Regions from separate parts of the Colwellia sp. 6_MG-2023 genome, predicted to be linked through region 1. Evidence: predicted binding sites of a transcription regulator. Region 1 holds the regulator's gene; the other holds the start of a gene.
What was found. Region 1 encodes LexA, which represses DNA repair genes until DNA is damaged. Its sites were predicted from a motif close to TACTGTATNNNNATACAGTA; they were not measured.
Positions count from the first base shown of each region.

Region 2: a site for LexA is predicted at 8,287-8,306, ahead of recA (recombinase RecA). Genes of this name have one in related genera too.

Region 1 is NZ_JAUOPP010000018.1:122-13,009, forward strand. Features, by position in the region: partial or broken gene Q4503_RS12085 (type II secretion system protein N) at 1-383, shown strand, start outside; gene lexA (transcriptional repressor LexA) at 1,374-2,006, shown strand; gene coxB (cytochrome c oxidase subunit II) at 2,756-3,919, shown strand; gene ctaD (cytochrome c oxidase subunit I) at 3,923-5,512, shown strand; gene Q4503_RS12105 (cytochrome c oxidase assembly protein) at 5,515-6,072, shown strand; gene Q4503_RS12110 (cytochrome c oxidase subunit 3) at 6,120-7,004, shown strand; gene Q4503_RS12115 (DUF2909 domain-containing protein) at 7,126-7,338, opposite strand; gene Q4503_RS12120 (SURF1 family protein) at 7,386-8,177, shown strand; gene Q4503_RS12125 (hypothetical protein) at 8,179-8,772, shown strand; gene Q4503_RS12130 (heme A synthase) at 8,774-9,796, shown strand; gene cyoE (heme o synthase) at 9,811-10,725, shown strand; gene Q4503_RS12140 (SCO family protein) at 10,738-11,358, shown strand; gene Q4503_RS12145 (polysaccharide deacetylase family protein) at 11,355-12,404, opposite strand; gene Q4503_RS12150 (VanZ family protein) at 12,474-12,824, opposite strand; gene Q4503_RS12155 (hypothetical protein) at 12,824-12,888, opposite strand, start outside.
Region 2 is NZ_JAUOPP010000003.1:18,837-31,724, reverse strand. Features, by position in the region: gene Q4503_RS02790 (hypothetical protein) at 1-192, shown strand, start outside; gene Q4503_RS02785 (carboxypeptidase-like regulatory domain-containing protein) at 434-3,814, shown strand; gene Q4503_RS02780 (hypothetical protein) at 3,875-4,363, shown strand; gene Q4503_RS02775 (FlgO family outer membrane protein) at 4,489-5,166, shown strand; gene mutS (DNA mismatch repair protein MutS) at 5,421-8,015, opposite strand; gene recA (recombinase RecA) at 8,356-9,396, shown strand; gene aldA (aldehyde dehydrogenase) at 10,726-12,168, shown strand; gene Q4503_RS02755 (hypothetical protein) at 12,260-12,724, shown strand.

The DNA of each region.
Region 1 (12,888 bases):
TACCACTGCCTTTACCTATGCTAGCGCAAGGTGATGTTGAATTAACGGTATCTGCAGCAGAAATTGACCTCACTAAAAACAACCAATGTATTAGTGCAACAGGTAATGGTGCATGGTCGAAAGCAGGCATAACCGCATTAGATAAAACGGTGCCATTAGGTCAACTCAACGCAGACATTAGCTGCGCGAACGGCGTATTAACTTTGGTTATGTCGCCAAAAAATGATTTAGGCTTAACCTTTACCGCATCTGTTGGTCAAAATGGTAAAGCTTCTGGCAAAGGTTATTTAAAGCCAGGCCCTAAGTTTCCAAGCGCCCTTAACGACGCCTTACCTTTTTTAGGCACACCTGATAGCCGTGGTCGTTATCGTTTAGTTTTTTAATTGGCTAATCACCCTACATAGGCCTTAACAAAGAACATTGTTAGACGAAGGTGACCGACATCACCGTAGGGGCGAATTTATTCGCCTTAATAAAAAGAACAGGCGACTGAAGTCGCCCCTACATACGCCTTAACAAAGAACATTATTAGGCGAAGGTGCTCGACATCACCGTAGAGGCGAATTTATTCGCCTAATAATTAGAACAGGCGACTGAAGTCGCCTCTACATACACCCTGCATACGACCTAACAAAAAACATTGTGAGGCGAAGGTGCTCGACATCACCGTAGGGGCGAATTTATTCGCCTAATAAGAACAGGCGACTGAAGTCGCCCCTACATACACCCTACATATGCCTTAACAAAGAACATTATTAGGCGAAGGTGCTCGACATCATCGTAGGGGCGAATTTATTCGCCTAATGATAAGAACAGGCACCGAAGTCGCCCCTACATTTACGCTACATACGCCCTAACAAAAAACATTGTTAGGCGAAGGTGATCGACATCACCGTAGGGGCGAATTTATTCGCCTAATAAGAACAGGCGACATTCGTCGTCATTCCTTACCTTTTTAGGTACGCCTGATAGCCGTGGTCGCTACCGTTTAGTTTTTTAGTTTGATTAGTGGCTCACTTTATAATTAAGAGAGCCACTATCTTTTATTTTTGTAGATCAAATGCTTACTCGCATTCTCTTCTGGATTGGCACTCAATTAATATTGATTAACTTGTTTTCTGCTTTCCCAAAATTATTTTGTTCAAATAAAACTGATAAATACGCATGTGTATTTATCAAGCCTGTTCATTAAAGTAAATGATCAGGTTTTAAACTGATTCATTCTCCTATCACGTTAATTATATTGATAATTTTAAGTCCATATTCTAAGAATATGATCCTAAGGTTCTTAGTAACCCCTTGCGTTTATTAGTTGGCTGTATATAATGACAGTTGTGAATAAATACAGGTCTTTACCTAGAAAGGAAAAGCTAATGCTAGCAACAAATGAATTAAAGCCGTTAACTAATCGTCAACAACAAATATTTGACTTGATTAAAGATAAAATTCAAGAAACTGGAATGCCACCTACTAGAGCCGAAATAGCGAGTTTTTTTGGTTTTAAATCTGCCAATGCAGCAGAAGAACATTTAAAAGCATTAGCAAAAAAAGGTTATATTGAAATGTTGCCAGGAACATCTCGTGGCATACGGTTATCTGAGCAGTTTATTGAAGAAGAAGGTCTTCCTCTTATTGGTAGAGTAGCTGCTGGTGAGCCAATTTTAGCCGAAGAGCATGTTGAAGAGCATTATCAAATGAGTGGTAGTTTATTCCATCCCGTGGCTAATTACTTGTTACGAGTAAATGGTGAAAGCATGAAAAATATTGGTATTTTAGATGGTGATCTATTAGCAGTACATCAAACAACTGACGTGCAAAATGGTCAAGTGATTGTTGCTAGAGTAGAAAATGAAGTGACAGTCAAACGCTTCAAACGTGATGGTAATATCGTCTATTTACAAGCTGAAAATGAAGATTTTGAACCTATCAAGGTAGATCTTAGTTCTCAAGATTTCTACATTGAAGGGCTTGCTGTTGGTATTATTCGTAACGGCAATTGGATGTAAGTTTTATTTTTTATATTTTTTAATTGTTGCTATACCTTAGTGACAATTTTTATTAGTTATATTCACTAGCTTTATTTTATTAAATAAAAACCTCTCAAATTTGGTTGTTAAATAATCAATTAATAATTATTGATTATATCAATAGCCAAAATTCCCATAGACTATACCAGTCATGCTATAGAGACAGCTTAGAGTAGTTACTCTATTGATTATATTAGCTTTTATCTAAATTATAATTTGACCTAGGTTAAGTTTTGAGCGATTCTAGAAGGTGAATCGAACAAATTAATACCAATTTCATTAATTAAGTGAACAATTTTATACGTAGAAAAAACAGCCAAATACAAGGCATTTATTTCAATAACTAGTTGTTCTAATTATTAAATAAATAATGATGTAGTTGGTGATTTTAGCAAGTAGAAATGATCACATAGCTAGTGAGATTGCTATAACTAGCAAAAAACTGAATAAGAATAAAAAAGACGTCAATGCGCTAATTCGATAGCTAAACTTAAATATTTACGTTTATGTCATTTGAGTTAGTCATATCACGTCAGTTAATTTAATAAATTTCAAATTAAGTGCTTAATTAGAAAATAATAATAACTAAATTAACAGATCATCAGTTAAATGATTTTTGATGTACATTGCTGCTTTTCTGTTTTCTATTTTTATATGTTGTTTTAAACGGTGAATTATTACACCGATTTTATTTAAAACGAAGTAAATATTGATAGGGGAGAGGTTGAGTGAATAGAAGTAATCAACGTTGGTGGATGGAAATTTGTCTTGTTTGTTTAAGCTTATTTTCCAGTTCAGCTTGGTCAGATTCACAGTTAAATTTGACTAAAGGCGTAACGGCAGTTAGTAGGGAGGTGTATGATTTACATATGCTAGCACTCTACATATGTACTGGTATTGGGGTTGTTGTTTTTGGAGCGATGTTTTGGTCTATGATCTTCCATCGTAAATCAAAAGGAGCAAAAGCAGCTGACTTTCATGAAAGCACTAAAGTAGAAATACTCTGGACGGCAATTCCTGTCGTTATTCTTATCGCAATGGCCGTTCCGGCAACTAGTACCTTAATTGACATGGAAAATAATGATAACTCCGATGTCACTATTCAAGTTACAGGCTCGCAGTGGAAGTGGCATTATAAATATTTTGATCAAAATATTGAATATTACTCGGTATTGTCTACCCCGCGCGAGCAGTATGAAAATCAGGACGGTAGCTTTAGTGGTAATGGTGCTCTAAAAGGAGAAGATTACTTACTTGAAGTGGACAAGCCTTTAGTTATTCCTGCTAATAAAAAAGTGCGCTTTTTAATTACTTCTGATGATGTTATTCATTCTTGGTGGGTTCCTGCTTTTGCTGTTAAACAAGATGCTAATCCCGGCTTTATAAATGAAGCTTGGACAAATGTTGATGAGCCTGGAGTTTATCGCGGTCAATGTGCTGAGCTTTGCGGCAAAGATCATGGTTTTATGCCGATTGTAGTCGAAGTAAAATCTAGCGAAGACTATGATAAATGGTTGGATGAACAACACGCATTGACTGCTCAAGCTGAAAATGCAGAGAAGGCATCATTAAGCTCTTCTATGAGTAAAGCAGAACTAATGCAGCTTGGCGAAACCGTATATCTTGCTCATTGTGCTGCATGTCATCAGCCTACAGGATTGGGCTTACCTCCTACATTTCCTGCACTTAAAGGGAGTGCTATTGCCACTCAAGGCTCTATTGAAGAGCATTTAACTTTAGTCATTAACGGCAAGGGTATGATGCCTCCGTTTGGGAAACAACTCAGTTTAAAAGAAATCGCCGCGGTTACTACATTCGAGCGTAATGCTTGGGGTAATGAAACCGGTGATTTAGTACAAAGCTCAGATGTTAAAGCGGTAAGCGAGGAGTAAGAGATGACGACACATACAATAGATGAATCGCTTGATGATGCACATCATGATCATAAAATGAAAGGTATTAAGCGATGGTTATATACAACAAACCATAAAGATATAGGGACTCTCTACTTATGGTTTTCTTTTATCATGTTATTAACTGGCGGTGCTTTAGCTATGGTGATCCGTGCTGAATTATTTCAGCCAGGTTTACAAATAGTAGAGCCAGACTTTTTTAATCAGTTAACTACTGTTCATGGTCTTATAATGGTTTTTGGTGCCATAATGCCAGCATTTACCGGTTTTGCTAACTGGATGTTGCCCATGATGATTGGTGCGCCGGATATGGCATTACCGCGAATGAACAACTGGAGTTTTTGGATTCTTCCTTTTGCATTTGCCATTCTGCTTAGTTCATTTTTTATGGAAAGCGGTGCGCCAAATTTTGGTTGGACATTTTATGCGCCTTTATCGACAACATATTCAAATGGTAGCACGGCATTTTTTGTTTTTGCTGTTCATATTATGGGGGTATCTTCAATTATGGGCGCAATTAATATTGTTGTGACTATTATGAATATGCGTGCACCGGGTATGACTTACATGAAAATGCCATTATTCGTTTGGACATTTTTCATAATGGCTTATTTACTCATTGCTGTTATGCCGGTGTTAGCGGGTGTTGTTACTATGGTGTTGACCGATACTTATTTCGGAACTAGCTTCTTTAATGCTGCTGGGGGCGGTGATCCTGTAATGTTCCAGCATATTTTTTGGTTTTTTGGACACCCTGAAGTTTATATTATGATTTTGCCGGCATTTGGTATTGTTTCAACTATCATTCCTGCCTTTGCTCGTAAAAAGTTATTTGGTTATAGCTCTATGGTGTATGCCACTGGCTCAATTGCACTGTTGTCATTCATTGTTTGGGCACACCATATGTTCACCACGGGTATGCCTTTATTTGGTGAGCTGTTCTTTATGTATTGTACTATGCTGATTGCCGTGCCCACAGGTGTGAAAGTATTTAACTGGGTCGCAACAATGTGGCGTGGTTCAATGACTTTTGAGGTACCAATGTTGTTCTCAATTGCCTTTGTGATTTTGTTCACAATTGGGGGGTTTTCTGGCTTAATGTTGGCATTAACTCCCGTAGACTTTCAATACCACGATACTTACTTTGTGGTTGCGCATTTTCATTATGTACTTGTAACTGGTTCATTATTCTCTATTTATGCCGGAGCGTATTTTTGGTTACCTAAGTGGACAGGGCATATGTATAGTGACTCCCTTTCTAAATGGCATTTCTGGTGTTCATTAATTTCAGTCAATCTACTCTTCTTCCCAATGCACTTTTTAGGTTTAGCTGGCATGCCTAGACGTATTCCGGATTATGCATTGCAATTTGCTGATTTTAATAAATGGGTCAGCATTGGTGGTTTTGCTTTTGGTTTATCACAATTGATTTTCTTAGCCGTTGTTATTAAGTGTATTCGAGGTGGAGATAAGGCACCAGCAAAACCATGGGATGGCGCAGAGGGGTTAGAATGGACCGTGGCAAGCCCTGCTCCATATCATACCTTTAGTACGCCGCCTAAGGTGGATTAGTTATGAGCAAAAATGCAGAGCAAAAACCTGTTAAACCGAATAACAGTAAAGTTATTAAAAAGTTAGTATTCATGGTATTTGCTATGTTTGGTTTCGGGTTTGCACTTGTGCCTTTGTATGATGTTTTTTGTGATATTACGGGCTTAAACGGTAAGACCAATGATGTAGCCGTAGTTTATTCTGATAATGGTATTGATACGTCACGTACAATAAAGGTGCAATTTATTACGCGAATGGCGAAAGGAATTCCTTGGCAATTCGAACCTATAATTAATGAAATTTCTGTACACCCAGGTGAAATGAAATTCGTTAATTTCTTTGCTAAAAATGAAGCGAATCATGATATTACTGGGCAAGCAGTCCCTTCCGTTTCGCCAGGCTTAGCCGCTGGATATTTTCAAAAAATAGAGTGTTTTTGTTTTGAGCGGCAACCATTAAGAAGTGGTGAAGAAGTCGAGATGGGTTTACAGTTTTATGTTGATATTGATTTGCCTGTGGATATTCACACCCTGACATTATCATACACTTTGTATGATATTACTGAAAAAAAAGACTCATAAACTATTTATCACGCTTATAAATATTATGAGTAAAAGAGGTAATAAAAATGACAACCAAAGAATATGAAAGTTATTACGTACCATCACAAAGCCATTGGCCAATTGTAGGTGCAGTTGCATTATTTATGATTGCTGTCGGGGCTGCTAATTATGTTACCGATATTAAAAATGAAGTTAGTGGTTATGGTGGTTATTTGCTACTAGCGGGAATTGCTTTAGTCATTTATATGGTAGTTGGCTGGTTTAGTAATGTTATTAATGAATCGATGGCTGGAAAGTACAGTCGTCAAATGGATAATTCATTTCGACAAGGAATGAGTTGGTTTATTTTTTCTGAGGTTATGTTCTTCGCTGCCTTTTTTGGCGCACTATTATACGCACGTACTTTTTCTATACCGTGGTTAGATGGTGCTGGAAATAATGCGGAAACAGCGGCTGTTTTATGGCCAGAGTTTACTGCTAGTTGGCCATTAATTAAAACACCTGGAGGCACCGAAACTACTGCTATGGGATGGTATGGATTACCATTAATTAATACTATCCTATTATTAACTTCTTCCATTACCGCACATTTTGCCCATGTTGCGCTAGAAAAAAATAAGCGATCACAGCTAAAAGCTTGGTTAGGATTTACTATTATTTTAGGTTTGACCTTTATTAGTCTACAAGTTTTAGAGTATTCCCATGGTTATTCTGAAGAAATGCAACTGTATTTAACAAGTGGGATCTACGGTAATACCTTTTACATGTTAACTGGGTTTCATGGTTTACATGTAACACTAGGCTGCATTATGTTAATTGTTATGTTCTTTAGAGTGTTAAAAGGACATTTTACACCTGAAAATCATTTTGCATTTCAGGCAACAAGTTGGTACTGGCATTTTGTTGACGTAGTGTGGGTACTACTTTTTCTATTCGTCTACATTTTGTGATGTTAAATACTTTGCTAAATCTGTAATAACTGCATTGAAGGTACTCATTAATTGGCGTCAACTCCGTGCCTTCGCTTTGCTCTAACGAATTTATTTATCAAAAATTATAAAAATATTAACTTTAATAAGGTCTTGGGTTTGGTGTAATTAGGCCGGTGAGTAACCCTATTAGTATTAAAATCACTATCGCTACCGAGACCATTAATCTCCGGCCAATGTATTTAGTCATAGAAGGTTGGTTTGGATCGGGCTTTTTATTCATAATAAATAAAGCACGAAAGAGGTTGTAAACCATGAATAGCATAAGTGTGATAATAATAATTTTAAATAACATACACTCAATATCCTAAGTATTAACTTGTTGTAAGGATTTTATTTTTGATGCCAAGTAGTACACCTTTAAGTATTGATCAAAAGCGATCAAATTATTTTAGTAAGCATAATTTACTTTGGCTAGTCTTTACTGTGCTCGTTTTTTCAACATTAGTAAAGCTTGGCTTTTGGCAAATTAGTAGGGCATTAGAAAAAGAGCAGCGATTAGCACAGATTGACAAACTAAGCGCTAAAAAACCAATCTCACTAAGTCAGGTTTTAACCCTCTCAAATAATGGAAGTTCTTTAAATAAAATCAACGATTTCCCTGTATATATCGAAGGAAGCTTTGATGAAGGAAAAGTATTCTTATTAGATAACCAAGTGAGTAAAGGGCGTTTAGGGTATCGGGTCTACCAAGTAGCAGAAACAAGTAAACACGCAGTATTGGTAAGTCTTGGTTGGATACAAGGATCAATAAATAGGCAAGAAATACCGGATGTATCAGCCTTGAGTGGGCAATATAAATTTAAAGGGCATATTCGTTTAATAGAAGTAGGTATTCAATTAGTAGAGCAAGTATTTTCTCAAGCAAGCTGGCCATTAAGAGTGCAGCAAATTGAATTAGATAAGTTTTCAGCTTTACTCAAGCGAGAGTTATTGCCTTTTGTTATTTATTTAGACGAAAGTGAAAAAATAGGCTTTGAAAAAAATTGGCAACCTATAGTGATGCCACCAGAAAAACATCGTGCTTATGCTTTTCAGTGGTTTAGTTTGGCGATAGCTTGGTTACTTTTAATGTTATGGGCTAAGTTTAGTATAAGTAAGGGTGATAATAAAAATAATAGTAAGGCGAAATAATATGAATTCAGTACACAATGAAGTATCAGGTGTTCAAGAGGCAACCATTAAAAAGAGTAATCGTCGAAGCTTTTTATTGATGATTGTTGTTTTTTTGTTACCCGTTATATTGGCTAAACTTGCTTTAGATGGCGAGTGGTTGGCAAAAAGTGTAACGAATAAGGGGACTTTGTTAACTGAGGAGCTAACGCTTGATAAATTAGGAATCGACAATTCAGCGTTTGAACATCAGTGGTTGATTCTTTATAGCCTCCCATTGAACTGTGAGGAAAACTGTCAACATACTTTAGAGTCTGTTCATAATACTTATGTAGCTTTGGGTAAATATATGCCTAGAGTTACCCCTGTTGCTCTGTATCAGTCTGTGCTGTCTAACGATCAACTGCAACACCTTTCACAAAGTCAGTGGCAGCTAGTAGCAACCCCAAGTAAAGCTAAAACAATTATAACAGAACAAAAAATATGGTTGGTTGACCCCCTTGGTAATGTTTTTATGAGCCATGAAATACCTAATGACACTAAGCAATTACCACATTTCGGTAAACAGATTTTAGCTGATATGAAAAAAATTCTTAAATATTCAAAGGTTGGTTAATATGAGCAATGTAGCACTGAATAGCGATCACACTAATATACTTAGAAAGTTAGTCATTCTGAGTATTGTGTTAGCGTTTATTGTTATTGCTTTAGGTGCATATACAAGACTGACGCATGCAGGACTAGGCTGCCCAGACTGGCCTACTTGTTACGGACAACTTGATGTACCTAAAACAGCAGAGCAAATTGCGAAAGCTGAATTAGCATTTCCTGAACGGCCCGTTGAGCCTCATAAAGCTTGGAATGAAATGATCCATCGATATTTCGCTGGTGCATTAGGTTTGTTTATTCTCGCTATTGCTTTTTTGTCATTTAAAAATCGTCATCAAAACACACCTTTACGCCTACCTTTACTTATTTTAGCGGTTGTTATTTTTCAAGCTGTATTAGGTATGTGGACAGTAACCATGATGTTAATGCCAATAGTGGTTATGGCTCACTTACTTGGCGGCTTTACTACTTTGAGTTTGCTATTTTTGTTGCATTTACGTTTACGAAAAACTCAAATAAGCGTCAGTGAGGCTCCAGTAAAAAAATATGGCAGCTTTGCTTTGCTTGGTATTATTGTTTTGGTTGGGCAAATAGGATTAGGGGGCTGGACGTCATCTCATTATGCTGCGTTAAGTTGTGTTGAATTACCTATTTGTCAGCCGGGCTGGCAAGAGCAACTGACTTTTGAAAACTCTTTTGACTTAGTGCCACCCGCACAGGAAAGTTATGAATTTGGGCACTTGCCTCATGAGGATCGTGTCACTATTCATGTGACGCATCGTTTTGGCGCTATTATTACTACAGTCTATTTAACTTGGTTGATGATAATGGTTTACCTTAGAGCTAAAACCAACGCCCTTAAAGTAGCAACATTAGTTGTAGGGGTTGCTTTAACAAGCCAGGTTTTACTTGGAATTTCTAATATTGTCTTGTCATTGCCGCTTGGCATTGCTGTTGCGCATAACGTGGTAGCGGCCTGCTTAATGTTAACGCTTATTAATTTAACTTATCGCTTGTACCATAGAGTATAAGGTAAGGAGATATAATGTCTGATGAAGTGCTAAATAATACAAAAATACCTACTATATCGATTTCTAGGTGGCGAGCTTATTATGATATTACTAAGCCAAAAGTAGTTGCTTTGTTAGTATTGACCGCGTTAGTTGGCATGAGTTTATCTGTGCCAGGCGGTTTGCCTTGGCAACTATTGCTACCTGCTATGTTAGGTATTGCGTTATTGTCATCTGCAGCGGCGGCCATTAATCACATTGTCGATGAAAAAATTGATGCGGTTATGGGCAGAACACATAATAGACCTTTACCTGAAGGTCGAATCACCACTAATAATGCCATCGTGTTTGCTTTTAGTATTGCCTTATTGGGTTTCATTCTACTCTATGGGTTAGTTAATCCATTAACGGCTTACTTAACGTTATCAGGGTTAGTGGGCTATAGTTTTGTTTATACCTTATATTTGAAGCGTGCAACTCCACAAAACATTACTATTGGCGGTCTCGCTGGTGCTATCCCGCCGTTACTAGGTTGGACAGCTATGACAAATGAAATTCATCCACATGCCTTGTTATTGGTTCTATTAGTTTTTACTTGGACACCGCCGCATTTTTGGGCCTTAGCCATTCATCGTAAAGATGAATATGCGAAAGTGAATATCCCCATGTTACCTGTGACGCATGGTATTAGCTTTACGAAAACCCAGATTTTACTTTATACCGTATTGTTATTTATTGTGGGTTTATTGCCTTATTTAGTTGGCATGAGTAATTGGCTATACTTAATTGGTGCTGTAGTACTTAATGCTATCTTTTTTGCTTATGCGTGGAAGCTTAAATTTAATGCTGATGAAAATACGGCTATGGATACATTCAAGTTTTCTATTATCCACTTGATGTTGCTATTTATTATTTTGTTACTTGATCATTATTTATTGCCAATAGGCTAGAGAAACTAAGGTATGAAAAATTATGTAATTTACATCGGCGGTTTTATTGCCGCTGTTATTGGAGTCTTGGCATTTCAACAAGTCAATAATGTTGAGCAACCAGAGCATGCTTTGTATTATCAACAGCCCAGAATAATTAAGCCCTTTGAATTAACGGATCATACCGGTCAGTTATTTACTAAAGCTCAATTAAAAGATAAGTGGTCATTAGTATTTTTAGGTTATACCTCTTGTCCTGATATTTGCCCTACTACATTACAAAATTTAGGTTTCATTTATGATGATTTAAAAGCGATAGCGAGCAACAGCCAAGTATTGTTAGTAACTGTTGATCCACATAGAGATACTCAAGAAAAATTAAACCAATATATACCTTATTTTAACGATGAATTCATTGCATTAAGGGGAGAGCATAGTGCGCTATTTCCTTTCGCACGTAATTTAGGTTTAATGTACGCTATTAGCGATGAAAGTGAAGGATATTTGGTTGATCACAGTGCGTCAATAGTGCTCATTAATCCTGATGGAAATATATCGTCTATATTTAAGCCTGAGCAAGAAGTTGGCAAAGTACCGGCCATTGATAGTGAGAAATTACTCAGTGATTATAAAAAAATAGTCGCGCTCTATTAAAGGCTGTACCAAGCTCCACCTTGTTGTAAAATAAACCATGGCTTCGAGTACCAATAGTATTGCCCTGGGTTATTTATACTCGCAGCGGTACAATTACAACGTACTCGGCCTACAGGTAAGTCACCGTTAAATTTGATAGTAAAACTATTATCTCCTTGCCATTGTACTTTTTGTTTACCTAAGCCGGAAATATAACAATTTAGACCTGATTTATAAAAGTCGTCAGTTTCTATAGTAAAAGTAACTTGTGAAATTTGTTTGTGCTCAAAGATAGTTTCAGCTTCTTTGCCTTCTAATTTGATAGTAAAAGGTAAAGAATTAAGTTTATCTCTTAATGCTGATATTTCATCGTAAGGCATTGAGGCAGGGAAGCGCGGTATACTGGTTAAATCTGTATTTAGTCCAACAGCACCAGACTGTTGTGAAAAGGCAATAAAATCATTCTCTTTGGCCCAGTTTTGTATGGTAGGGCTGTATTCACCATAAGGATATGCATAATATCGCCAACTTTGACCTGTTTTCTCTTCAATTATTTGCTCTGCTTTTAATAAGAGTGCACTCTGTTTAGCTAACCATTGAGTTTGCGTTAGATTGTCTGGAATTCTGGTCATAGAGTCGTGAGTAAAGCCATGGTTGGCAATAATGACTCCTTCATCAGCTAGGGCTTTAAGTTGTTCCCATGAAAGGTAAGAAGATGAACTTTGAGTAATAACACTTGGGTTCACAAAAATAGTGTAAGGGTAATTAAATTTATCAAGTAATGGCTTAGCATTTGTTTCTATGTCAAGGTATGCATCATCAAATGTAATGACTACTGTTTTATTTTTTAATGGTTGTTGCTTTTTAATTTTATCTATCAATTGAGATAGGGGAATAACATTAAAATTGTGCTCTTGCAGGTATTTTAGGTGCACTTCAAACTGAGTAGGGGTAATACTGGTACTTTTAGGGGTAGTGTCACTAACATGATGGTATTGTAAAATAACAGCACCAAAGCTAGTTGAGTGAAAAAGTAATAACAATAAGGTGATAAAATTAAGTTTCATGAGGTGTCTCTTGTCGCACTGATAACCTAAAATACCGTTTTTTTACCGAAATGACTAGTAATAGACTACTTAAGCATTTTTTTGCGTAAAAAATAGTATTATTTTTGCTAACAACCAACCAAACATAAGCCCTACAGTATTAGCTAATAAATCTAACCATTCTCCATAGCGGTTAACATAAGGTTGAACTAATTCAATTACACCGCTAAATGTAATAAAGCTAAGAACAGAATACAAAGAATATTTTGGGTATCGTAATGCCGCTGGTAAAACTAATGCAGCATACGCAATGAAATGGTGTGTTTTATCAGTGCCTGGCACACTCGGTAAATGAGTTGCAGGCCATAGTGATAATGTAGTAATAGCGACAATGAGTATTACTGTAAGATGAGACCAGTACTTCTGAATTAGATGAAGCATTAAGAAAGTTCTTTATCTTTGTGTTTATTTAGAATATTAAACCAGCGATTAGCAAAAATACCTA
Region 2 (12,888 bases), on a different contig from region 1:
GACTTAGAGGTTTTAAATAAGCGAACTGGCAAAAAAGTTAACGGGTTAAAGTCTATTTCAATCTATACTCAGTCAAGTTATCGAGATTTTGAATTTTCAGTACCTGTTAACCTTGCTGAAAGTGATATTTCGCTACGTTTTACCGAAGTAGAAAAATATGGCGGCTCTTTAACCGTTACACATAATGATTAAAATGTTACAACAATAATACAAGCAATTCTTGCTTAGCTAGAAGAGTTGCTTGCTGATATAGATTTCCACCTTTAATTATAATCTTAATTAATAAACTGTTGTTTAATTAATGGCATATAAAATGCTTTATGAATTATTCATGGATATTTTATCTTCGTAAAATCATTTTGCTATAATATCAATATATATGTATGAAACTTACGAGGCTTGAATAAAAAATAATTAATAACAATGGGTTAATATGAATAAAAAGAAATTAATACCTTATGAAGTACTGTTTTCAGTGCGTCATCTTTTTGTCATTTTTATTTTTTTATCTTGGAGCAGTGTAAGTTCTAGTGCTCAATTACATAAATTGGTTATTAATGATGAATTTTTATTGCTTGATACCTATTTAGATAAAGATCAAATATCTTCTTCGATAGATGCTTACTCTATAGATGGTAAATTACTTTTAGCGGTTCAGCCATTATTTGATGTATTAACATTAAGAAACTCGATTACAGGCAAAGAATTAAATGTATGGAAAGAGAACAAATTATATAGTTTTGAATTAATAGATAAAACTAAGATCAATGCTGATGGTTACTGGCTTGATGATGGTTATTATTTATTTATCGACAGTAAAACTCTCAGTGATTTATTTAATGTTGAAATTAGCTATAACGAGAGCAACCTAAAATTACATATAACTACTTCCGATTATAAATTTCCTAAACAGCAATTAGCAAAATTGTCTTTACAGCGTACTTTATCTCGCAACGGTAATAAAGTTAACTATTCTGATTTACTTGATGAAGACATTATTGAAGATGAATATCGTTTATTTACTATACCTCATGGCAGCTTTTCGAGTAATTTGAATCTTGATAGTGATGATAACACTTCGCTTAATTATTCATTGCAAACAGTTTCTGATTTTTTATATCACTCTGCAAATATCACTATTACTGATACCAACAAACAAGATCTTACTGGATCGGTACGCTTTTCAAGATATAAAACCAAGCCAAATGAGATGATTTTTGATGCTTTTGATAGTTATTCCTTTGGTGATATTAGTACTACAGGTAGGAATTTAACAACATCAACGCGATCTGGGCTAGGTGCTGTGTTCTCGCGAGCACCAGAAGCATATCGCAATAGGAACGTTGGTATAACGTTAGAAGAAACAGCAATTCCTGGCTGGAGTGCTGAACTTTATCGTAATGGACAGTTTATTGAGCTAAAAGTAGTGCCTGCTGATGGTAATTTGATCTTTGATGACGTCGAAACGCAATATGGTAATAATCGTTACGAAATTAAGCTTTATGGTCCTTTCGGGGAAGAAAAAATAATAACCCGTTATTATAATATTGATAGTAATGCTTTATCAGCAGGACAAATGGCTTATAGTTTTTATGGGGTTGATCGTACTAAAAGGGTTATTAATGATCAAAGCGACACTGATTTTTCACTTACGGATTCTGGTTTTACTTTTGACTATGGCATAAGTGATAATTGGTTACTTGGTTTAAGTGCTGTTCAATCGACGACTAACTTTAATGGGAAAAAACAAAGTTTTGTTACTTTAAAAAATGCTTTTGTTCTGCCTGGATATTTATTTGAAAATGAAATTTCAGCACAAAACGAGGCAGGTTATTCACAAATATCAACGCTTACAGGTAATGCTTATGGCAGAGATACCTTTTCTGTTGTTTATCAATCAGCAGATGATTTTAGAAGTAGCAGGATTAATTCAGCTGATAGCCGTTGGCACAATATTTATGCTAATTATGCCGGTTCTCTTCCATCTTTAGGCTCTCTTGGCTATGGCATAGGGGTCGGTTATAACACCATTAAAGATGATAGTTCTGTCGATAATATTTTGGGAAAAGAAGATAACCATTGGCAATTTAATCAACGATTATCAAAATCATTTGGTGGTGTCAGTGTGACTAATACTTTGTATTATAACCGTTATGAACAGCTAGAATTTGAAACAATTACTGAAGAAGATAAAATAAACAATGCGCGTGTATTACTTGAAGACTGGTCTGGTAACTTAGGTCTTGGTGGTTCACTGACGAATAATTTAAGATTGAATGCAGGTATACAGTATAAGCCCGATAATGATAGCGATATCATTCAAAGTGGTAATATTACTTTAAGTTGGTTTAACAATAGATTCTATCATAGCCTTCGAGGTATTTATTATTTAGCTGACACCAATAATAAATGGCAACTTGGTTACAACATGAGTTGGGATAACAATTACTTTTCGAGTAATTTATCTAGTACTTATAATGCGGAAGATGAATGGACTATTGGTTTAGGATTTAATTTGTTTTTTGGGTATGATCATCACAATAAGACAATGAGAATATCGAACGATTTATCCTCGGGCTCTGCTTCTATTAATACCTATAGTTATTTAGATAGAAACCCAAATGGTTGGAGGGATGAATCTGACTGGGATTTAGAAGGGGTTTCTTTTACAGGTAATAGTGCCTGGAAAAATATAAAAAGTGGTGAGAATGGCAGAGTAGTCGTGCCAGGGGTAAGTACAAATACACCTTTTAAATTTAATGCTAGTTGGGAGTATGGCACCAGTACACTACAGAAAGATTATGTCATATATACTCATCCGGGCGCTTATGTTGATGTTAATATCCCGTTTTATATTACTACTGATATTTCAGGTTTTGTGTATGTAACGAATAGTGAAAACGAAGATCGACCTTTAGCAGGAGCGATTTTATATATACAAAATAGTTTTGGTGAAATAGTTAAAGAAGTAAATACAGATCAAGATGGCTTTTATGAAGCGAGAAACCTTAAGCCAGGACGTTATCAAGTTGCCATTCTACCAGAGTATTTAGATAAAAGTGGCTTCACTGCGAACAATGTTGGTTTTGAATTTACAACGAGTAGTAAAGGTGGGTTTGTTGAGCTTGATGATATAAAGTTAACACTTTCAGATAGTAATGGACAAAGAAAAGCGCAAAATTTACGACTATTACGCTTGAATGTTAATAATTCAGGGCAACAAGTTTGGCTAGATAAAGACGATCCGCTTAGTCGACAAATTTATAGTTTACCTGCTCGTACTAATTTTCAAGTGCAACAACGTTATTCTCAACCTGACAAACTTCCTGTTGCACCCAAACGCAGGGATTACATAGCCATAAATCCCGTGCAGCGAAATGAACTTCCAATAAAGCCTATAGAAAGAACTGAGAGCATAGTTAAAATGCAAGAAAGAGAACACTTGCCAGAAGCGCTAACTCGCACGTTATCATCGATTAAGGCGAAGGAGTTAAATAATAATTTAACTCGCTTAAATGGAAGCGTAACTCCTGAAAAAATTGTTGACAATAATGATACTATAGGCACAGAGTTTGTGATACAGCTAGCTGCTCACAATTATAGAGCAAATGCATTAGCTGCGGCTAAGCAGTTCAATAGTTCAATCCCATTATATATTGCTGAAAAGGAAATTAATGGGGTGAAAAAATACTGTATAATTAGCCAAGCCTATAGTGACTATCAAACAGCAAAAGCGCGATTGGCTACTAATAATGTAATCGGGTGGGTAACATCCAATAATGCTTATTTTAATGTGCAAAAATTAAGTGATTAAAAGTAAAGGCTTTTACTGTATTGACACTGTCAATGATATCAAAGGGGAGAGGGAGGTATTATGAAAATTAAATTAACACTGATAGTCATTTTCTGCTTGTTTTTCACTTTTTTTCACAGCAGTACTAAAGCTGATGCATATATTATTGAAAGGAGTCGGATTAATTTTGGTTCGTTAATTTATATCTCTGGTGGTTGTGTCATGGCCTATGACACAAAATTAATCACTAATGTAATAGGCTCTAATATTTGTATCTCTGAAGAAGGGCAATTAGGCAAGTACCGTATTTATGCCGACCCTCATACTGAAATAGCCATTACTGTCAAGTCACACAATGATAATGGCAGTGGCATTATTTATGTGCCTGATGGTGAAGTAACGAATGATATAGAAAGTAAATTAATAATCGCTGATACCGGTATAACGATTAATAGCGAAACATCAGGGATTATTGATATAAACCTAGGCGGAAGGATCAGAATTAACGGTATATTAAATTCAAATAATACTTATTCTGAAAACTTCAGTATTGAGTTTAATGAGATTTAATTGTTATATAAAGCTATTTTACTGTTAATTAATTTAAAGGCACATTTTATGCATTATTTATTTGAACTGAACCTGAAACATAAAGAAAGTGCTATGTTTTTGACTTTTACTTACTAGGTATTGTTATGAAATTTTACGTATGTTTACTTTTGATAGGGCTATTAACTGCCTGTACGTCATTTTCACAGAATGATTTTTATCATACTTTTAGAACAGAAAAGCCAGAAAAAATAGAAAAGACAAAAGTGGTTAAGCATAAACCCATTGATAGTGAAAATTTAGAAAATCATAGCTTAAATGCAATTGTACAAGGCCTAGCTTTTCAAATGTTAGATAACAGTGTTTTTGTTAGTCATAAAACACCTATTGCCATGGCTTCTTTTGTTAATTTAAATGATTTAGAAAGTACTAGCTGGCTAGGAAATTTAATATCAGAGAGTTTTATATATGAATTTCAACGTCATGGTTTAATTGTTGTAGATTTTAAAACGACCGGTTTTTTTAGAGTTACTAGTGAAGGGGATTTTGTTTTTAGCCGCGATTGGAAAGAATTACCGGACAATCAAATTATAGATTATGTAGTTACAGGTACTTTATTGGAACAAAAAGATGGTTTTATTGTTAATGCTCGAATGATCGGTATGATATCTCATGTGGTTGTTGCAACAGCTCAGACTTTTATTCCTCGATGGGCTATAGGTGAAATGTTATCTAAAGATAACCTTGTAGAAGATGATATGAAAGTAGAGAAGTCTGCTGATAAAGAAAATGATAAAGCATCTTGGATTGAGATTACTAACTAACGTAAAATAATTAGCCTTATTATACCGTGCTATAAAATAAGTATTGTTTAATAAGCAATGTTCAATGAGCGCTGTTTAATAAATATCGTTTACTATAAAAATCTTCTAATTTATTAAAATGCTAACCATATTAGACAGTGCACTATTAAAGCTGTAAAGTTTAGCTTCAACATTCCTGTGTCATCACAAAAATATGATTGCTGACTTATCTCATTTAGTGAAGATAAGTCAGCAGTTCAGTCTTTTTCAATATATTAAAGCTTTGTTTTTAAGTCGAATAGCAAGTCTAATGCTTGTTTAGGCGATAAGTCATTCACATCAGTATTACGTAAAGTATCTATTGCAGGGTGTTCATCTGCGACCAAGGCTAATTGTTGAAAATTGTCTGATTGTGGAGGCAAAATAGAAGCAACTTCCTGATTCTCTAACTCGAGCAGTCTTTGCTTAGCCCGTTTGATAACCATTTTAGGAACTCCGGCAAGTTGAGCAACTTGTAAACCAAAGCTTTTACTTGCCGGGCCTTCTTGCACTGCATGCATGAAAATAATGCTATCGTCATGCTCCATTGCATCTAAATGTACATTGGCTAGCGTTGGTATTTCTTGGGCAAGTAAAGTTAATTCGAAATAGTGGGTAGCAAATAAAGTAAATGCTTTTGTTTTTAACGCTAACATTTCAGCACAAGCCCATGCTAAAGAAAGACCATCATAAGTACTAGTGCCACGCCCAATTTCGTCAAGTAAAACTAAGCTTTTCTCGGTAGCATTATGAAGAATATTAGCGGTTTCAGTCATTTCAACCATAAAAGTTGAGCGACCACTCGCTAAATCATCAGAGGCACCGATACGGGTAAATATTCTATCAACTAAGCCAATTTTAGCTGAATTGGCTGGAACAAAGCAGCCAATATGCGCAAGTAACACAATTAATGCAGTTTGACGCATATAAGTTGACTTACCGCCCATATTAGGGCCTGTAATTATTAACATCTTACGTTGTTCTGTTAATAGGATTGGGTTAGCAATAAAGGTGTTATTAGTCATTTGTTCCACTACTGGATGTCGACCTGCATCTATTTCAATTCCAGTAGCATTGACTAAGGTAGGTTTTACATAATTTAGGGTAATAGAACGCTCAGCAAAGTTAGTTAATACGTCAAATTCAGCAATAGCTTGACTGAGTGTTTGTAATCTTGCTAATTCAGGTAGTACGAGATCGAATAATTCTTGGTAAAGGCGTTTCTCTAATGCTAAAAATTTACCTTGAGCACTTAGTACTTTATGTTCATGCTCTTTTAATTCTTCAGTAATAAAACGTTCATTATTTTTTAATGTTTGGCGGCGTATATAATCGTCAGGTACGTCATTTGCCGCCGTTCTACTCATTTCAATAAAGAACCCATGAACTTTGTTATAGCCTACTTTTAAAGAATGGATACCAGTACGTTCTTTTTCTCTTTGTTCTAATTGTGCTAGAAACTCAGTCGCACCATCACTTAAATCACGTAAGACATCGAGTTCTTCATGATAACCAGGTGCTATAACACCGCCATCTCGAATAAGGACAGGTGGATTATCGACAAGTGCTTTTTCCAGTAGCTCTTGAATACTAGGGATTGGTGCCATTAATTTAGCTAATGTGTTTACATAACCAGTATTGGCGCTTGCTGATAAGTAGTTTTGTAGTTCGGGTAAAGATTGTAAGGTATTACGTAATCGAGCAAAGTCACGCGGTCTTGCTGAGCCTAATGCTATGCGAGAGACAATACGTTCAATATCACCAAAGCCTTTTAAAATGGGTTTTGCATCAATATGTAAGTCAGTTGAAATTATTTGTTCAATGGCATTTTGTCTATCAGATAAAATACTTAAATCACGCAATGGAAAATGTAACCAACGTTTTAATAAACGAGATCCCATAGGGGTAGCAGCATAATCTAATATCGCAGCCAGAGCATTATCCACACCACCTTGTAAGTTTTGTGTTAGCTCTAAATTTCGTCTTGTTGTTGCATCAAGGACGACACCCGAAGTCGCAGATTCGCAAATTATTGCACGAATATGTGGTAATGCGGTTCGTTGTGTATCTTTCACGTATTGAAATAAACACCCTGCAGCAGATAAACCTAATAATTTATCATCAACACCAAACCCAGTTAGCTCTTTTGTTCCAAACTGTTTATTAAGTAAAGCCACTGATGTTTCAAGATCAAACTCCCATTCTGGACGTCGGCGTAATCCTTTATATTGATCAACATGTTGCAGTGATGAAAGCGTTTCTGAGTAAAGTAATTCAGCAGGTGAAAGGCGTTGTAATTCTGCCTGTAATTGTTCACTTGTTTGCGGCTCTGTAATGACAAAACGGCCACTAGTCATATCTAAATAAGCTAAACCGAAACTTGGATCGGAAGCTTTTTTAGACTTAGCGTTATTTTCAGTAATAGCAACAATTAAGTTGTCTTGCCTATCAGATAAAAGCGCTTCATCACTCACTGTACCTGGCGTTATAATTCTGACTACTTTACGTTCTACTGGGCCTTTACTTGTTGCAGGGTCACCAATTTGTTCACATATAGCAACGGACTCTCCCAGTTGAACTAGTTTAGCTAAATAATTTTCTACCGCATGGTAAGGAACGCCTGCCATTGGAATAGCGTTCCCGCCTGTTTTACCGCGTGCTGTCAATGAAATATCTAATAAGTCAGCGGCTTTTTTTGCATCATCAAAGAATAGTTCGTAGAAATCACCCATACGATAAAAAATCAGAATATTAGGGAATTCTGCTTTTATTGTTAGGTATTGACGCATCATAGGGGTGTGTGAAGAAAGGTCTTGCGTTGTTGTGGTCATTTAAATGCTGCAACTCATAGAATCAATAAGGTTGGTGAAAGAGGATTATGCCATATTTAACAAATAAAATTATGAATTATTTTTATAAAAACTTTAAATTTAGCTTAGCTATAAAACTACTGTGTAAACAGTGGTAAATCAAATTAATAACTTTTTTAAGTCAAAAATTAAAAAGTTATTAATGTTGTTTTTAATCTTTTATATCAATAGGTTAAAAGTATAGGTTTTTATTTTTTTTAATTTAAATAAAATAAATTATAAAAAAACTTGATACTGTACGACCATACAGTATACTTGCTCTATCAAAACGACGTACCAGACGTTATTAGTGGAGTAAATTATGAAAGACGATAAAGAAAAAGCATTAGCAGCAGCCCTAGGCCAAATCGAAAGACAATTTGGTAAAGGTTCAATAATGAAGCTTGGCGACAATACTACAATGGATGTAGAAACTATTTCAACTGGTTCGTTAGGTCTAGATATTGCCCTAGGCGCCGGTGGTTTACCTATGGGAAGAGTTGTTGAAGTTTATGGTCCAGAATCAAGTGGTAAAACAACATTAACTTTAGAGGTTATTGCTGAAGCGCAGCGTAATAATAAAGTTTGTGCTTTTATTGATGCTGAGCATGCACTTGACCCTATTTATGCTGAGAAGCTTGGTGTTAACATTGATGAATTACTTATTTCACAACCTGATACCGGTGAGCAAGCACTTGAAATTGTTGATATGTTAACTCGCTCTGGTGCTATCGACGTTATTGTAGTTGACTCTGTAGCTGCTCTTACACCTAAAGCTGAGATTGAAGGTGACATGGGTGATTCACATATGGGATTACAAGCGCGTATGTTATCGCAAGCTATGCGTAAGTTAACGGGTAATTTGAAAAAATCTAATACCATGCTTATCTTCATTAACCAAATTCGTATGAAAATTGGTGTTATGTTCGGTAGCCCTGAAACAACTACTGGTGGTAATGCACTTAAATTTTATGCCTCGGTTCGATTAGATATACGCCGTATTGGTGCGGTTAAAAATGGTGATGAAATTATTGGTAATGAAACGCGTGTCAAAGTTGTAAAAAATAAAATTGCTCCACCTTTTAAACAAGCTGAATTCCAAATACTGTATGGTTTAGGTATTAACAGCTTAGGTGAATTAATTGATTTAGGCGTTAAAAATGGTTTTGTTGAAAAAGCAGGTGCTTGGTATAGTTGCAATGGCGAACGTATTGGACAAGGTAAAGCTAATGCCACTAAATATCTTGAAGAAAACCCAGAGATGGCAAAAGATGTTGACTCTAAATTAAGAAACCTATTATTGAGTAAGAATACTGATGCCAAAAAGGATGAAAGCGAAACTCTAGATGTAACAGAAGAGTAAGAGTATTTTGTAAATTAAATCTACTTTGAGATACTTCGTTATAAAAATATCTATTTCCCACAAGAAATCAAATATAAAATAGGTTATTCAAGTAATTGAATAACCTATTTTAGTTAGGGCCTTAACAAAATAAGAGCTTTTAATTATCTATACTGAAAGTAATACTGTTGGTCTATTGTACTAATATTGCTCATGACGGGATATCTTCAGTGATAAACAGTTTAATTATCAACTTTATACCATTTCAAATTCATCCGTTAAGTGGCTTTTTCCATTAACCTCATCAGTAACTTGTATGATTATTTTACTGTGATAATGATCCTTACTCTTAATGTAAGGTTGTTTCTAGACAGCCATACTAATCTTAATACTTTATGCTCACCCTAAGTTTTTAGAGACCGTAGCAAAGCTTTTGCTGTTAAATTTACTGCTTATCTAGCTGTTTAGCTTAATTATACCAATCGGACTAATTAATTGATCACTTAACGAGAATTAAAAGGCTTAGAGGCACAAGTTATACGTTCCAAACATAACTTAAGTACCGACATCCATGTCGGCAAGGCATTGATTGCAGAGAATGGTTATTCTCGGTAACTGCTCCTGCGTTACCCTAATAACCCACATCCATGTGGGAACCTTGTCAAAATCAATAACGCGGCATATAAGCCTTATAAACTCGCCTTTCGGGAGCTCATTAGCAAACTGATAACCGCACAAAATGAATGAAATATAGAATGACTATAATTAACTCATTGTGTTTGTTCTAAGCTCGCTAATGTAGCTCTAAGTTGGTCAATTTAATAATCCGTTTGGTATTACATATACCCAGTTACCTATTGATTAAAATACTATTAATCAAGTCTTAGTCTATTTTACGGCTAAATATAAAGTCACCATTTTAAGTAATCGCTTTAGCTCGAATTGATAGCGTTATTTTTTGTTGGTATAGAGTAATTATTTGCTACAACTGCAGTGCGACAACTGTTTCTTTTAAGATTTCTTTACTGAAAATATAAAGATAAAAAGAAAATTTATATTTAAATTGTTTTTATTTTATTCCTTTATATCAGCTACTTATTCTTGTTGTTTTGTTTTGTTTTCTTTTGGCATAGCTTTTGCCCTATAACCTATATATTTAATTAGCAACTGTAATAATAAATATCAAAAAATTTTGTTAGTCATTAACGAATATAGAATTGGCTGCATAATAATATTTAATAATGACGGTAACTAATGAGCTTAATCGTTACCGTAAATAAAAATCGTTTGTTGATTGTAATGCAATCAACAGACAATTATCTCGCTTAAAAATAGAATTAGGAGTTTTATATGTCAGAGCCTATTACCCGTTATAAAAATTTTATCAATGGTCAATTTACTGCGTTAACAGGGGCGGAAATAGAAAATTATAACCCTTCAAATCAAAGGTTGCTATCGACTATTCCGCAATCAAATGAACAGGAAGTTAATCATGCACTTGACTGTGCTAAAGATGCGCAATTAGCTTGGGGCTTGAGGCCAGCGATTGAACGTGCAGGCTTCCTTCATAAGATTGCTCAAGGTATACGTAAGAACGCTTCCGAGTTGGCTTTATGTATTACTAAGGAGCAAGGAAAAGTACTTTCGTTGGCAGAGGTTGAAGTTAACTTTACAGCAGATTATCTAGATTATATGGCCGAGTGGGCAAGACGTATTGAAGGCGAGGTGATAAACAGTGATCGTGCTGGAGAAAATATCTTCTTATTCCGCAAGCCGTTAGGTGTTGTGGCTGGCATTCTACCTTGGAACTTTCCTTTTTTCTTAATAGCAAGAAAAATGGCTCCAGCACTAATTATGGGGAATACTATTGTAATTAAGCCAAGTGAAGAAACACCTAATAACTGTTATGAATTTGCAAAAATTGTTGCAGAGTCTGGTTTACCGGCAGGTGTTTTTAATGTGGTCGGTGGTGATGGTGGTGGCGTTGGACATCAACTAACGAGTGATAAACGAGTCGATATGATCAGCTTTACGGGTAGTGTTGATACAGGAAGTCGAATCATGGCTACTGCATCACAAAATATTACTAAGCTTAACTTAGAACTTGGTGGTAAGGCACCCGCTATTGTACTTGATGATGCTGATATTGATTTAGCAGTAAAAGCTATTACTGCTTCAAGAGTCATTAATACTGGACAAGTGTGTAACTGTGCAGAACGCGTTTATGTACAACCTAATGTTGCGGATGAATTTATTAGTAAGTTAAAAGTATCGATGGAACAAGTGACCTTTGGCGATCCTTTATTACAAGACAACCTTGATATGGGCCCATTGGTTAATAAAATAGGTCTTGATAAGGTAGCGAAAATGGTAGAAACAGCTAAAATTCAAGGCGCAGAAGTAATCACCGGTGGTCACATTGCTGACCTTGGGGCAGGTTATCATTACAAACCAACAGTTTTAGCAAACTGTAGTAATGATATGGAAATTATGAATAAGGAAATATTTGCTCCTGTATTACCAATTCAAATCGTTAGTGATTTATCTGAAGCAATTACAATCGCTAATGCAAGCGATTATGGTTTAACGTCTTCTTTATATACCCGTGATATTAGTAAAGCGATGCAAGCGGTTAATCAGCTTAGTTATGGTGAAACGTATATTAATAGAGAAAACTTTGAGGCTATGCAAGGGTTTCATGCCGGCACTCGTAAGTCAGGCATTGGTGGTGCTGATGGTAAACATGGGTTATACGAATATTCACATACACACGTTGTTTACATTCAAGCCTAAGTAAATAGAGCATAATTTGGTATTGAATGATCAATTTTTTCAGTACCATAATTATGCTCACTAGATACTTGTGATAACTAATGGAGTGTATATGGATAAATTTGAAGGTATTTTACAGCGTTCTTCAGTGTCATTTTCTATTATTGATTCATTGGAGCAGTTTCCACAATGGATGGCGCTGTACCGCTATCGTAATGATTTGAGTGACCATATCTATGTCCAAAAATCACCTTTGATAGATAGATTAAATTGGCATTCAACTTCGTTAGTTACCAATATTAAACAATCTCAAGTACGAGTATTTCATGCATTAATGGCTAATAGTGAAAGTGGTACACTTATATTTGATTATGATATCCAGCAACAATTTAATCAAATTGATGATAACGAAAATACGGTAGTTATTTTAGATAAACATCAATTAATGGACAGTATGGAGTTCGTCGTAAAACAAATAGATGAACTTAACAAGGATCAACAACAACGAAATATTTATGTAATTCATCCTGCTGAGTTACCTTTAGGCACTCAACTTTGTTTATACAGAGGTTTGTAAATTAACAGTAAACATCTAACCCAGCATTTATTTCTCAAGGAATAACATCACCTTAAAAAATTCCCACCTAATGTTCAAACTTTTTAATTACACATGATTTTTAAGTAAGGTGGGTATTAGGGGGGCCGGAGAGAATGGTTATTCTCGGTAACTGCTTCAATGTT